2 linked regions of the Methylomagnum ishizawai genome follow. The protein of the gene in region 1 binds, or shares a complex with, the protein of each later gene. Links are inferred from orthologs where the notes say so. Each region holds a gene or a part of one and is shown in the gene's direction. Other genes may lie near its edges.

Evidence for each region.
Region 2: the proteins of mfd (region 1) and uvrA are in contact, whole or in part, in a crystal structure (PDB 4DFC), measured with the Escherichia coli proteins. The link is inferred for Methylomagnum ishizawai from one-to-one orthologs.

What each region holds. Positions count from the first base shown.
Region 1 is NZ_FXAM01000001.1:1,358,571-1,367,295, reverse strand. What follows is about bases 2,250-6,264. They hold mfd (transcription-repair coupling factor), read left to right. Parts: upstream 2,250-2,596; coding sequence 2,597-6,064; downstream 6,065-6,264. Other genes in these bases: B9N93_RS06210 (hypothetical protein), read right to left, coding at 6,210-6,264. In the rest of the region: B9N93_RS06230 (agmatine deiminase family protein), read left to right, coding at 1-507; B9N93_RS06225 (carbon-nitrogen hydrolase), read left to right, coding at 529-1,419; B9N93_RS06220 (H-NS histone family protein), read right to left, coding at 1,757-2,080; more of B9N93_RS06210, read right to left, coding at 6,265-6,578; B9N93_RS25360 (hypothetical protein), read right to left, coding at 6,595-6,771; B9N93_RS06205 (hypothetical protein), read left to right, coding at 7,293-7,505; B9N93_RS06200 (TerC family protein), read right to left, coding at 7,608-8,369; B9N93_RS25950 (hypothetical protein), read right to left, coding at 8,496-8,725. UniProt on the Escherichia coli protein: Couples transcription and DNA repair by recognizing RNA polymerase (RNAP) stalled at DNA lesions. Mediates ATP-dependent release of RNAP and its truncated transcript from the DNA, and recruitment of nucleotide excision repair machinery to the damaged site.
Region 2 is NZ_FXAM01000001.1:3,206,329-3,212,775, reverse strand. Bases 2,694-6,116 are described here. They hold uvrA (excinuclease ABC subunit UvrA), read left to right. Parts: upstream 2,694-3,093; coding sequence 3,094-5,916; downstream 5,917-6,116. Other genes in these bases: B9N93_RS25515 (hypothetical protein), read right to left, coding at 5,965-6,108. In the rest of the region: B9N93_RS26725 (calcium-binding protein), read right to left, coding at 1-49; B9N93_RS24775 (hypothetical protein), read right to left, coding at 455-1,180; B9N93_RS14240 (transposase), read left to right, coding at 1,288-1,791; B9N93_RS14225 (DUF2959 domain-containing protein), read left to right, coding at 6,378-6,447. UniProt on the Escherichia coli protein: The UvrABC repair system catalyzes the recognition and processing of DNA lesions. UvrA is an ATPase and a DNA-binding protein. A damage recognition complex composed of 2 UvrA and 2 UvrB subunits scans DNA for abnormalities.

The sequences.
Region 1 (8,725 bases):
AATCCCTCCCTCGATCAAGCCCGAATCGAAGCCCGGCTGCGGGAATATCTCGGCGCGGAAAGAGTGTTATGGCTGGAACACGGCCACGCCGAAGGCGATGACACCGACGCCCATATCGACACCCTGGCCCGGTTCTGCACGCCCGATACCCTCGCCTATACCGCCGTCGAAAACCCGGAAGACCCCTTATATCCCGAGTTCCAAAGGATGGCGGCGCAACTCGCGACTTTCACCACGTATTCCGGGACGGCCTACCGCCTAGTGCCACTGCCCATACCCCAACCGATCCATAGCGAGGCGGGCGACCGCCTACCCGCCACCTATGCCAATTTCCTGATTATCAATGGCGCGGTCCTGGTGCCCACCTATAACGATCCCGCCGACGCCATCGCGCTGGAACGGCTGGCCGGTTGTTTCCCAGGCCGGGAGGTGGTCGGCATCGATTGTGTACCCTTGATTCGTCAATACGGCAGTCTGCATTGCATGACCATGCAATTCCCGCTTTAGCCCCCGAGGATTCCCCAAGCCATGCACCCCACGCTCAAACTGGGATTCGTCCAACAAACCTGTGGCGATGCGGACCCCGCCCGCAACCTGGCAATCTCCTTCCAAGGTATCCGCGAGGCCGCCGCGCAGGGCGCGGAACTGGTATTGCTGCCAGAATTACACCTCGGTCCTTATTTCTGCCAAACCGAGGATTGCGTCCGCTTCGATCTGGCCGAGTCCATCCCCGGTCCCACCACCGGCAGCCTGGCCGCGCTGGCCCAGGAACTCGGCGTGGTCATCGTCGCCTCGCTGTTCGAGAAACGCGCCCCCGGCCTCTACCACAACACCGCCGTGGTGCTGGAACGCGATGGCTCGCTGATTGGCAAATACCGCAAGATGCACATCCCGGACGATCCGGGCTATTACGAAAAGTTCTATTTCACTCCCGGCGACCTGGGCTTCGCGCCGATCCGCACCTCGGTGGGCAAATTGGGCGTCCTGGTGTGCTGGGACCAGTGGTACCCGGAAGCGGCGCGGCTGATGGCCCTGGCTGGGGCCGACCTCCTGCTCTACCCCACCGCCATCGGCTGGAACCCGGACGACCCCGAGGCCGAGCGCCAGCGCCAGTTGGAAGCCTGGGTCACGGTGCAGCGCGGCCACGCGGTCGCCAACGGCCTGCCGGTGGTGGCCTGCAACCGCATCGGCCACGAAGCCGACCCCAGCGGGCACAGCCCCGGCATCCAATTCTGGGGCAATAGCTTCGCGGTGGGTCCGCAGGGCGAATTCCTGTGCCGGGCCGACGCCCAGGAAAGCCGGGTGCTGATCGTGGATATTGATCGCCACCGCTCCGAGGAAGTGCGGCGCATCTGGCCCTTCCTGCGCGACCGCCGGATCGACGAATACGGCGGCCTGACCCGGCGCTTCCTGGATTGATCCTCGGCATCGGCCCGTGGAGGCGCGTTCCCGGCGGATACCCCAATATCGCCCTCGATCCGGCCCATGGGCCGCCCGGCTTATTGTGCTTGGCCAAGCGTTTTTAACGTGCCGATAAGAACCGGACCCTGGGCCGGAATTGGGGGTATTGATCCCCTACGACAAGGGAATCGGGCGTTTTGAGCCAAGGCCCAATAGTGGGGTTATTCTCCGGGCACGGGAATTTCCTCCCCGCGTCAATGTCCATACCGACCATCCACCGATAGCCGCCGTCCAAAACCTCCGGGCATAAAAAAACGTCCCCCGGCATTCCGCCGGGGGACGTGGATTCGTCGGTTCAAGCGCCGAGTTCGAATTCCTTGATGTCACGGCCTTCTTCGAGCAGGGCTTGCAGCCACTTGGGCTTCATGCCGCGCCCGGTCCACTTCTGGGAAAGGTTCTGGGGATTCTGATATTTCACCGGAACCTTGCTACCTTTTCTTCCCACCGGCTTGGTGATTTCGGTGATATCCACGTTCACACCGATGGATGTCGCCAACTCTTTGATTTTGTTAACAACTTCCTTGCGTTTATTATCGTGTTTCTCCCTCAGCGCTTTCTGGGCATTGTCGATCATACTGGCCAACTCTGATTCGGAAAACTCGGCAAAGTTGCTCTTCATGGGAAACCTCTATGTTTGGATTTAGGACTGGGGGCATGTTAACCATCTCAGTTAACACGTCCATAGTATATTATGAATTCTGTCATATGAGAACAATTCTTGGTGGGGGCCTCCAAGTTTTCCCAGGGTTAGCTTTTAATGCGCCGATGCCTTATGGCGGGGCCGACCGTAGCCATTCCCCAAGGCCCGGTCTTGGCAAGCCGCCCATTACGCCGGGCAATCCCAAGCTTTCCGTGCCGACATACCACCCACCCTAGCACCCTGGCGGCGGCCCAGGATTCGCCGACGGCGCGGCCCACGGGCCGCTCCCGCCAAAGCGGCGATAATAGTGGCCGATCCCTGCGGGCGGGAGCGGCAATACAAGGAATCCCACCCCGGCAAATCCCCTGGCTTAAACTATCAGCATGCCTGTTCATTCCGAACTTACCGGTTGGACCCGCACGCATGAAGGATTTTCCCGCCATTTCCGGCGATAATCCCCGGATTCCCGAATAGCCTCCGCACGGATTTCCCAGCATGACCCCAGCCTCCCCCACCACTCCTTTGACTCCCACGACCCCAGCTTCCACCCAGGGCGAGGGCGGCCCGGCCCTTTGGCGGAACCTTTTGGGCTGTGCCGACGCGCTGGCCTTGGCCCAGGCGGTGTTGCGGGAAAAGCGGCTGTTCCTGGTGGCCACCGAGGACACCCAAACGGCGGTGCGCTTGGAACACGAGATCGCCTTCTTCCTGGGCGGGGCGGCCCCGGTGCTGCACTTCCCGGATTGGGAAACCCTGCCCTACGATATTTTCTCGCCGCTGCCCGAGATCGTGTCGGAGCGGCTGAAGACCCTGGCGGCACTGGCGCGGGCCGGACAGGGCGTGTTGCTCACTCCCGTGGCGACGCTGATGCAACGCTTGACGCCGCGCAGCCACGTCCTGGGCAATACCTTCGTCCTGAAACCGGGCCACCGCCTGAGCCTGGAAGAAACCCGCCAACGCCTGGAAAGCGTCGGCTATCAATGCGTGTCGCAGGTGTTGCAACATGGGGAATTCGCGGTACGCGGGGCCATCCTCGACCTGTTCCCGATGGGGAGCGCAGTGCCCTACCGCATCGAACTGTTCGACGAGGAAGTAGAATCGATCCGCACCTTCGATGTCGAAAGCCAACGCTCGGCGCAGAAGGTCGGCGAGATCAACCTATTCCCGGCGCGGGAATTCCCATTCGACGAAGACGCCATCAAGCGCTTCAGGAAGGCGTTCCGGGTCCATTTCCCGGAGGCGGCTTCCAATAATCCGCTGTATCTGGAGGTCAGCAAGGGCATCGCGCCGGGCGGGATCGAGTATTACCTGCCGCTGTTCGTGGATACCACGGAAACCCTGTTCGATTACCTGCCCAAGGGCGCGGTGGTGGTGCTGCGCGGGGCGGCGCGGGCCGCCGCCAACGCCTTCCATGCCGAAACCGAAGCCCGTTACCGCCAGCGTTCCGGCCATATCGACAAGCCGCCGCTGCTACCCGCGACGCTGTTCCTGGACCCCGAAACGCTGGAACAACGGCTCTCGGCCTATCCCCGAATCGAAATCGACCCGGCGGATTCGAGCGCTGAAGGCACGGTCTACACCTGCAAGCCGCTGCCCCCGCTCGCCCTCGATCCCAAGCAAAAACAACCCGCCGCCGCCCTTTCCGCCTTCATCGCCGAACTGCAAGGCCGGGTCTTGTTCGTGGCCGAGACCGCCGGCCACCGCGAGGCTTTGCTGGAACAACTCGGCAAGGCCGGGCTGCGGCCCAAGGTGGTGGAAAGCTGGCGGGAGTTCCTCGACCGGCCCGAAGGCCCGTGCCTGGTCATCGCGCCGATGGACCACGGGCTATGGCTGGCGGAACCACCACTCGCCATCGTCACCGAAACCCAGCTGTCCGGCGAGAAAGTCCAGCAGCGCCGCCGCCGCCGCCGCGCCGGGGGCCATAAGCTCGACCAACTCCTCCGCAACCTGGAAGAACTGGATGTCGGCTCCCCGGTCGTGCATCAGGACCACGGCGTGGGCCGCTACCTGGGACTGGCCAAGCTCACCGTGGGCGGCATCGACACCGAATTCCTGGCCCTGGAATACGCGGGCGGCGACAAGCTCTACGTGCCGGTGTCCTCGCTGCATTTGATCGGCCGCTACAGCGGGGCCGACCCGGACGCGGCCCCCCTCCACAAGCTCGGCGGCGAACAATGGCGCAAAGCCCGCCGCAAAGCTCTGGAACGGGTGCGCGACGTGGCGGCGGAATTGCTCGATATCCACGCCAAACGCGCCGCCCGGCTCGGCTTCGGCCATCAAACCCAGACCGAGGAATATCTGGCCTTCGCCGCCGCCTTCCCGTTCGAGGAAACCCCGGACCAGGAAAGCGCCATCCTCGATTGCCTGGGCGACATGGCCTCGCCCCGGCCCATGGACCGGGTGGTGTGCGGCGATGTGGGATTCGGCAAGACCGAGGTGGCGATGCGGGCCGCCTTCGTGGCGGTGCAGAACGGCAAGCAGGTGGCGGTGCTGGTGCCCACCACCCTCCTGGCCCAGCAGCATTATCAGAACTTCCGCGACCGCTTCGCCGATTGGCCGATCCGGGTCGAGACCGTGTCGCGCTTCGTCGGCAAGAAGCAGCAGGAGCAAGCGTTGAAGGAATTGGCCGAAGGCAAGCTCGATATCCTCATCGGCACCCACAAGGTGTTGCAGAAGGATGTGAAGTTCAAGGATTTGGGGCTGGTGGTCGTGGACGAGGAACACCGTTTCGGCGTGACCCAGAAGGAGCATTTCAAGAAGCTGAGGAGCGAGGTGGATTTCCTGGCCCTGACCGCGACCCCGATCCCGCGCACCTTGAACCTCGCCATGTCGGGACTTCGGGATATTTCCATCATCGCCACCCCGCCGCCCAACCGCCACGCCATCAAGACCTTCGTCAGCGAATGGGACGACGCCTTGGTACAGGAAGCCCTGTTGCGCGAAATCAAGCGCGGCGGGCAGGCCTATTTCCTCCACAACAAGATCGAGACCATGGACAAGATGGCGCGGGAATTGGCGAAGCTGGTGCCCTTGGCCCGCATCCGTACCGCCCACGGCCAGATGCCGGAGCGGGAACTGGAAAACATCATGCTGGACTTCTACCACCAGCGCTTCAACGTGCTGATCTGCACCACCATCATCGAGAGTGGCATCGACGTGCCCAGCGCCAACACCATCGTCATCAACCGCGCCGATATGCTGGGCCTGGCGCAATTGCACCAAATCCGGGGCCGGGTCGGGCGCTCGCACCACCGGGCCTATGCCTATCTGATGGTGCCGCCCAAGAGCCTGATGACCGCCGACGCCATCAAGCGCCTGGAAGCCATCGAGGCCAGCGGCGAACTGGGCGCGGGTTTCATGCTGTCCTCGCACGATTTGGAAATCCGCGGCGCGGGCGAATTGCTGGGCGACGAACAGAGCGGCCAAATCCAGGAAATCGGCCTGACGATGTATACGGAAATGCTAGAACGGGCGGTGGAAGCACTCCAATCCGGGCGGCAACCCGACCTCGACCTGCTCCCGCACGAAGCCGGCCCCGAGATCGATCTGCAAGCCCCGGCCCTGATCCCCGACGATTACCTGTGGGACGCCCACACCCGCTTGGTGCTGTACAAGCGCATCGCCAACGCCCGCGACGACGAAGGTTTAAGGGCGCTGCAAGTGGAGATGATCGACCGTTTCGGCCTGTTGCCGCCGCAGACCAAGGTGCTGTTCGCCATCACCGCGCTCAAGCTCAAGGCGGAGAAGCTGGGTATCCGCAAGATCGAGGCGGGGCCGGGCGGCGGGCGGATTTTGTTCCATCCCAATCCGTCCATCGATCCGATCCAGGTGATCCGCTTGATCCAAACCCAGCCCAAGGTCTACAAGCTGGACGGGCCGGACAAGCTGCGTTTCACGGCCAGCTTCGACGGACCGGAGGCGAAACTTGGGTTCGTGGAGAAATTGGTAGGGGAATTGGCGGGATAGCGTGGGGTGGGCCGGTATTCCCGGCCCGCCGCGACTTCGGGGGAAAGGCGGGCAGGTATTCCGTGCCCACTTGGATAACCTAAAAATGGTGGGCATGAGCACATGCCCACTCTACGGCCGAGGGGTAAGCCTAAACTGGAATGCCCTAGCTTTTACCGGGAATCAACCCCGCCGAGCCGGGTTTGAGCCGCTTGCAAGATACCTCGACATCCTCCACATGGCAGCGATATCCCGTGTCGGCCCCGGCGCAGGGTTCGCAAACCAGCCTGCCCGGTGCTTTCTGTTCCGATACATACCAGCCATAGCCCTGGGTTTCGCAGAAACGCTTGGCGAACTTACCGATAGTATAGGCATCGCTGGCCCGCTGTTCGGCGTCGGATTTGGCCGCGCATTGCCGCGAGGCCAAGGTATTGCCCAATAGGTCGCGGTAGATATATTCCGAGGCCGGGGCGCTGCCGCAGTATGCGACCAGCACCGCCGCCAGGGCCAAACCGGATTTTATCGTGATATTCATCGTCCAGCCCTCCCGATCAATGGATGACGCGGATATTCATCTGCGCGGCCTCTTCCGCCTGTTGCTGGCGGATGGGATCGTATTTATCGTTCTCGCTCAACTTGACCATCGCCACCACCACCACCAGTAATGTGGTCACCAGCGCCACATAGCCCCAGAACAAATCTTTCTCTTCGCCGATTTGTGCGCTCATAGCTGTTTCCTCTCTCTTTGGGTTGTTGACATGCCCACAATAGCCCCAGGCCATAAATACCGATTCCGGTAGGGTCAAAACCTTTGGACAATACCCTATCTATCCGCGCCGTATATGCATCCAGGGCGGCATCGAGAAAAACCGGGGAACGATGATGGCAAAAGCCCAGACCACTATTGTTTCGTGTCGAAACTTTAGTGGGGAAAGCCGGGCTTGTCAAGCCCTGGAATGTGTCTTCGATAGGCCGGGGCCGGAGACCGGACTCCCGGAAAAAAGCGGGTAAATCCTGTCGAACACGGGTGTGTCTTTCGCGCTGAATGCGCTTGGCAACAATTTCCCGGAAAGTTTGGCGGTTTTTTCCAGGATAGCTCCAATCAATGCCGTCTCGCATCATAGCTGGAAATGGCCGCCGCAGTGACCACGGAATTTAATTCGATCTACGCTGTCGAAGTTTTACGAGTTACTCCCTTGGGATTAACAATGGCTACCTTTTTATTATTCAAAATCAAAGGAGTCCATCCATGAACAAGCTTATAGCCACTCTCATCATGACCATAACCCTGATCATTACGGGCTGCATCTCTTATACACCCAGTCCGCCCAAATACGATCATGAGGCTGTCTTGGAAGGGGAATACGAAGATTGTTTGGCAATGCCTAGCGCGGATTGTTCGAACGAGCGGGATCGGCTATTGCAACATCAGCAATGGGAGTTGCTCGACCGCAGTTCATAGGCCGAAGCCGTTGGCCTAACTCTCCGCATCAGCCTGGATAGATGGTGTGATTCACGGGCATATCTGAGAACAATCCAGTATACCACTATTCCCCCAACGCAATTACCCACCCCGCCTTTCCTGGAGGGTCGATGGGTTTTTGCCGGGCTTTCGCCGTTGCCCACGCAGTAAGTTCAGGAACTCGACGAAGGCCGAAAAGACTATCGCGAAATAAAGATATCCACGGGGAATGTGGAATTCGAGCCCATCGGCAACCAAGGCAATGCCGATTATCAGCAAAAAGGCGAGCGCCAACATTTTGGTGGTCGGATGCCGCTCGATAAACCTCGACAGCGGCCCCGAAGCCACGAGCATCACGACGATGGCGACGAATACCGCAGCCACCATCACCCCAAGGACGTCGCTCATGCCGATGGCGGTCAATACCGAATCGACCGAAAAAACCAGGTCGAGCAATACGATCTGGACAATCACCAGACCGAACAGCCGGGCGGACGCGGCCTTGGTGTCCGCTTCCCGGCTTTCGACGGTGCCATGGATTTCGGTGGTGGCCTTGCCGATCAGGAAGACACCGCCCGCGAGTAGGATCAGATCGCGCCAGGAGAACGCCATCCCGGCGACCTCGACCACCGGTTCCACCAAACGGGTCAGCCAGACCACGCCCATCAAGAACAATACCCGTAGCACCAGCGCGAAGCTCAGGCCGACCACGCGGGCGGAAAACTGCCGGGCGGCCGGGAGTTGGGCCACCAGGATGGAAATGAATAGGATATTGTCGATACCCAACACGATTTCCATGAACGCGAGGGCAAGGAAAGAGAACCAGATTTCGGGGGACGATACGTCCACGTTGAAAATGTCCATAGGAATCCATTCCTGGCAATAGACAAAGGTTGAAATTCGAGCCGGATTCTACTCCGATCAACCCGGCATCTGCTGAACCGCAGAAAACCCATCGTCGCCAAGGGCGCGGTGAAGCGATGGTCTACCCTATCCCGTTCGTAGGATAGGGAAGGGTGTCATTCCCGCCGGACGTGCTTGGCAACCGAATATTCGCCACGGTCCCGCACCGAATCCAGGCTCAATACGCCATCGGCTGAAACCCTTCCGGCATATCCAGCCTGAACACGCCATCGTGATTTCCGCGACATAAACCCCGGCTTTCAATACTTCCTCGCGCATTTTTTCGCTGATGTCCACGGCGGCGAGGATGCCATATA
Region 2 (6,447 bases), 1.8 Mb from region 1 along the record:
CGTTGGTGGGTGGGGCGGCGGTATCTTGCGAATCGATGCTGAATAACACCTTGCCTACAGCCGTGGCATCTGCTTCTGCAATTCGGGTGATATCTGGGACTTGGCCTCGCGGCCAATCTCCATTTCTTCCTAACAAATCATTAAAAAGATTCTGAGCTACCGCATTAGAAGCATCTTGCATCTTGCAATCGCTGAGAGCTGTATCATAACGCAACTGGTATTGGGTATCGGTATAAGCCCGAATTAATGCGGACATGGCACCACGATTCGCGTTGGCTTCGGTAGCTCCCCTCAACCACAGCAATGTCGAATCAGTGGTTGCCACGCCTTTAGCCTCAAGCGTATCAGCCAGCCATTGATAAATCTCCCAATAGCCAATTTGGCCGTTGTGAGCCTGGTTTTCCTTGGCTGTTAAGGTATTTAACTCGGCCTCGTTGAGAATGATCGTCATGGTTTATGCCTTCTTAAGTAGTTGAAGTACACGAATAATTTCAAGATAGATTTCCGGCCAATCAGCACAGTGCTTTTGATTCATCCTGACACCCACCCAAATACCTAGCTGCCACATAAATCCTGTGCCGCCGGTACCCTCAGCACGACTGTTATCACAGGTGGCTACGGGCGGTAGGCCATCAATGCCATTTAGGTAGGTAGCCACATAATATGTCACATGATCTATTGAATACCCATGCGGCCCAATGACATGCTTCATCTGAATAGCTTCAAGCCCAGGTCGAACTTGGGTACGACTTGCGATCCAGTCATTCGCCTGTGCAAGTTCAACAAGCTTATATCCCCTAGGCTCTGGAGGTATATTGCTTGACCGAAAGAAGATTTCTATAGAGAAATCATATCCTTTTCCAGCCTTTACTAAAGCTTGCATTTCGTCTGGGCGTCTCGCATTTGAAATTAGTGGTTTGTGTTCCCACCATTCAAAAGAAGCACCATTAGAACTGCCACTGAAATACTCCTTTGGTCCAATAAGCCATCGCCCATTAAGCTTAAGAGCTACCTGTTTTATAGGGTTGTACTTGGGCAAAATATCGCCCTCGCAGAAATGATCCTGGCAATACTGCCAATGCGCTTCCCGGCTTTTCACCTGTCCCTCCTGCATGCCGCGCCACAGCCAAAACCCCAACCCAGTGCATACGAGTAAAATGAATTTAGTTTTGTGCTTCATAACCAGCCCACGTAGATACTGTTAATCCGATCAAGTCCCGTGAAGGGAACCTCGAAAAACCGGGGTCATGGGACAATAGCGGACCTGAACTTGGTGCCTGAACCGTGATGATCAAGGAAAGCCCGAATGCCGCCCAGGAACGCGAAGCCCGGCTGGACCGGCTGGGCGACGTGCTGCAAGAAATGGAGAAGTACATCGACTTCAAGGCGCTGGCCGCCGAGGTCGACCGGGCCGCGCCGCGTCCTAGCCGGGCGCGTGGCGGGCGTCCGCCGTTCCCGACCGAGTTGATGGTCCGTGCGTTCATCCTTCAGAACTTGCACGGACTCAGCGATGAACAGATGGAGCTCCAGGTGCTGGACCGGTTGAGTTTCCAGCGGTTCCTGGGGCTGCGGCACAGCAGCCAGGTGCCGGACCGGACCACGTTCTGGACGTTCCGCGAGCGGCTGGCGGCGGCGAAGGCCGGGGAGGCGTTGTTCGAAGCGGTGAACCGGCAGTTGGCCCGGCACGGCTACATCGCCCGTGGCGGGCAGATCGTGGACGCCAGCCTGGTCCCGGTTCCCCGGCAGCACGTCACCCGGGAAGCCCGCGTAGGTGCGATTAGCGCAGCGTAATCGCACGGATTTCATACCTCGATTACGCTGCGCTAATCGGACCTACGGCCTTGATCTGATAATCAGCAAATATTCCTTGGCTAAAGGAAAAGCCATCAAAATCCAGATGGCCCGATGCCTCAAACTGAAGATTGTTTCCACGACATGCCGTGACACGCTCGCCAAGCTTTTCCCCATGATTCCACCCAGTTAAAAAGAATCGCGTATCCGACCCAAAGATGCGCTACCATACCAATACCATACACGGGAGTCATGTCAGCGAAAGCTGATTTTTTTGTAGGCAAAACCCTACAAAAGCCGAAGGCGATTGCCACAGTTCCGGCAAGGCCAGTGTCGAATCAACGACAATATCGGGCCGCACCGCCGAAGCCCGTGCCCCCGCATAAGCCCCCCGATACTTGCCACTCCTCGCATCCACGAGAAATCCACAGTGGGCTTGCCCGTCGCTACGCGCCCACAGTTCGGTGATTCCGCCCTGGTGCTGGTAGCGCAGTTCATGGTTGGAATCGACCCGCACCAGCGGCGCACCATACCCGACCGGCAATTTATGGCGTGGCCGGATCGTGGCCTGGGGCGACAGGGCAGGGGAGGGCAGCGTGAAAGAACGTGAAAGCAGGCGGGCAGAGGGTGGCAACCACTGGCACAGTCTGGCAAGGATTCACGCGGAGCAGGCGTGGAATTGCCTTTTAAATCAGTGTCTTGCGTTTGGAGTGGTGGATTCACACGGCAGGGGTCATAGGTTCAAATCCTATACCGCCCACCAATTCACTTTCCGAATCAAAGACTTAAAAGCCGGGCCTAAAACCCGGCTTTTATTTTGCCGGAATTTTGCCGGATTCACTTCCGGCGGCGCACCAGGGCGAATTCCGGCTTTCGCTCCGCTTCCGTCTCGCACAGGCGTTCCATGCACTCGATAAGGCGGGCGATTTCCGTCTTGCTTAATGCGGTTTGGCCCGGTAAGGGCTTGATCCGCCCAGGATGGAACCCCGTCTGCGGCGTGACGGACCCGATCCAGCCCGGATCGAACCCTACCCCCAAGCGGCCCGGTATAATCCCGGCGATCTTCAATCCAAGTGAACGAGGTCACCATGCACCGCACCCCAATTTCCCTCGAAGACGAGCAATACGCCGTTTGAGCCGGGGGAGCCCGGAAGGCGGGCGGCAGCATCGCCGATATGACCGGACGGTGCTCGATTTGCCAGTGAATGGCCCTTTTCCCCGCCAAGATTTCTCCCATCCGCCCGAACCTGCCACAATCCCCCGGTCCCATCCCGGCCAGACCCCAATATCCTCCCGACCTCCATGGACATCATCCGAATCCGCGGCGCCCGTACCCACAACCTCAAGAACATCGACCTCGACCTGCCTCGCGACCGGCTCATCGTCATCACCGGGCTGTCGGGTTCGGGCAAATCCTCGCTGGCTTTCGACACCCTCTACGCCGAGGGTCAACGCCGCTATGTGGAATCGCTGTCGGCCTATGCCCGCCAATTCCTCTCGGTCATGGAAAAGCCCGATGTGGACCATATCGAAGGCTTGTCCCCGGCCATTTCCATCGAGCAGAAATCCACCTCGCACAACCCGCGTTCCACCGTCGGCACCATCACCGAAATCTACGACTACCTGCGCCTGCTCTACGCCCGCGCTGGCACGCCGCGCTGCCCGGAACACGGCATTTCCCTGGAGGCACAGACCATCAGCCAGATGGTGGACCATGTGTTGAGCCAACCTGAGGACTCGCGCTGGATGCTGTTGGCCCCGGTGGTCAACGCCCGTAAGGGCGAACACGCCCAGGTATTGGACGATCTCCGCAACCAGGGCTATATCCGCGCCCGCATCGACGGCGAGGTCTACGAACTGGACGAGCCGCCCAAGCTCGACCTGCGGAAAAAGCACACCATCGAAGTGGTGGTGGACCGTTTCAAGGTGCGGTCCGATTTGGGGCTGCGGTTGGCGGAATCGTTCGAGACCGCGTTGAAGCTGGCCGACGGCATGGCTTTGGTGGTGTCGATGGATGGGGACAAGCGAGAGCTGATCTATTCCGATAAATACGCCTGCACCCTGTGCGGCTATTCCCTGAGTGAACTGGAGCCGCGCATCTTTTCCTTCAACAACCCCAAGGGCGCGTGCCCTGGGTGCGATGGCCTGGGGGTGAAGCCCTATTTCGATCCGGCCTTGATCGTCACCCAGCCCAAGGCCAGCTTGGCCGAAGGCGCGGTGCGCGGCTGGGACCGGGGCAATGCCTACCACTATCAATTGCTGCTCAACCTGGCCGGGCATTACGGTTTCGATATGGAGCGGCCCTTCGAGGAACTCCCGGAAGCGGCCCGCAATATCGTGTTATATGGCAGCGGTAAGGAAATCTTGACCTATACGCTGAAATCCGCGACTGGTAAGACGGTGGAACATCGCCATCCGTTCGAGGGGGTGATTCCCGGCATGGAGCGGCGCTACAAGGAAACCGATTCCCAGATGGTACGGGAAGAACTGGCGAAATACCTGTCGGCCAAACCCTGTCCCGCGTGCGGCGGGGCGCGGCTGAACCGTGCGGCCCGGCATGTCTACGTGGCCGATACCGCCTTGCCCACGCTGACCGGATTGCCGATCCGCCGGGCGGTGGAATTCTTCGACGCGCTGAACCTGACCGGACGGCGCGGCGCGGTCGCGGCCAAGATCGTCAAGGAAATCGGCGAGCGCCTGCGTTTCCTGGTCGATGTGGGTTTGGATTACCTGACCCTGGACCGCAGCGCCGACACGCTGTCGGGCGGTGAGGCCCAGCGTATCCGTTTGGCGAGCCAGGTCGGGGCGGGTTTGGTGGGCGTGATGTACGTGCTGGACGAGCCGTCCATCGGCCTGCACCAGCGCGACAACGAGCGCTTGCTGGAGACCCTCAAGCGGCTGCGCGACCTGGGCAATACCGTGATCGTGGTCGAACACGACGAGGACGCTATCCGCACCGCCGATTACGTGGTGGATATTGGCCCCGGCGCGGGCGTGCATGGCGGGAGCATCGTGGCCCAGGGCACGCCGGAACAGGTGATGGCCGATGCCGGGTCGCTGACCGGGGCTTATCTCGCGGGCCGTTTGTCCATCGAAGTGCCCGAAGCCCGCTACGAACCCGACCCGGAGCGGATGCTGCGCTTGAAAAATGCCAGCGGCAACAACCTCAAGGGCGTGGACGCGGCATTTCCAGTGGGTTTGTTCACCTGCGTTACCGGCGTGTCCGGCTCGGGCAAATCCACCTTGGTCAACGACACCTTGTTCCGCCACGCCGCCCGCGCCCTCAACGGTGCTTCGGAAGCGCCCGCGCCGTGCGGGGCTGTCGAGGGTTTGGAACATTTCGATAAGGTGGTCGATATCGATCAAAGCCCGATAGGCCGCACGCCGCGTTCCAATCCGGCGACCTATACCGGCGTGTTCACCCCGATCCGCGAACTGTTCGCTGCCACGCCGGAAGCCCGTTCCCGTGGCTATGTGCCGGGCCGGTTCAGCTTCAATGTCAAAGGCGGGCGCTGCGAAGCCTGCGCGGGCGATGGCGTCATCAAGGTGGAGATGCATTTCCTGCCGGATATCTTCGTCCATTGCGATCTCTGCAAGGGCCGGCGCTATAACCGCGAAACCCTGGACATCCGCTACAAGGGCAGGACCATCTACGAGGTGCTGGAGATGACGGTGGAGGAGGCCCAGGTTTTCTTTTCGGCCATCCCGACCGTGGCCCGCAAGCTGGATACCTTGATGGAAGTGGGCCTGGGTTATATCACCTTGGGCCAGAACGCCGTGACCCTTTCGGGCGGCGAGGCCCAGCGGGTGAAGCTGGCGCGGGAATTGTCGAAGCGCGATACCGGCAAGACCCTATATATCCTGGACGAGCCCACCACGGGGTTGCATTTCCACGACATCCGCCAATTGCTGGGTGTGCTGCATCAGCTCCGCGACCACGGCAATACGGTGATCGTGATCGAGCATAACCTGGATGTCATCAAAACCGCCGATTGGCTGGTCGATCTGGGGCCGGAAGGCGGGGAAGGGGGGGGGCGGATCATCGCCACCGGGACGCCGGAACAAATCGCCGACGATGCGGTGTCCCATACCGGGCGGTTCTTGCGGAAGGTGTTGGGGCGGTGACTCCCGCCGCGGCTGTGGGGGAGGGCGCGGCGGCGGGTTGGAGCGGCGTCAGGTGGACTGGCGGTCGATGGAGTGGGTGCTGTAGACCTCCTGCGAGGAGTTGACAGGATCGCTGGCGATCAGCCAAGTGATGATTAAGCCCAGGGTCAGGGCCATGAAGAACAGCAAGGATTTTTCGGTCAATGCGCTCACGTTAAACTCCCCAAAGAGAATTAGGTCTTGTTAGGCTTCTGGATGCCCGGACGTTCTTCCGGTACAAACACTAGGTTTGTGAGGCGAAGATTACGCAATTCTGTGAAATTTGTCATGGATTGTCCGACGAAAAATCCTTGACTCCGGGATTTTTATCATGGGCTTGGTGAATTTTTGCCCTTGACATCCGGGCTCCGGCCTTGTTGGTTTGTGCCGTGCCCCGTTTCGGGGCGTTCTTCATCGTTATACCATTCCGTTCTTGAATCCCTATGAGCAAGCAGCCCATCCCGACCCCCGCCACCCTCGCCGATATCCTCAACCCGCTGGCCAAATATCTCG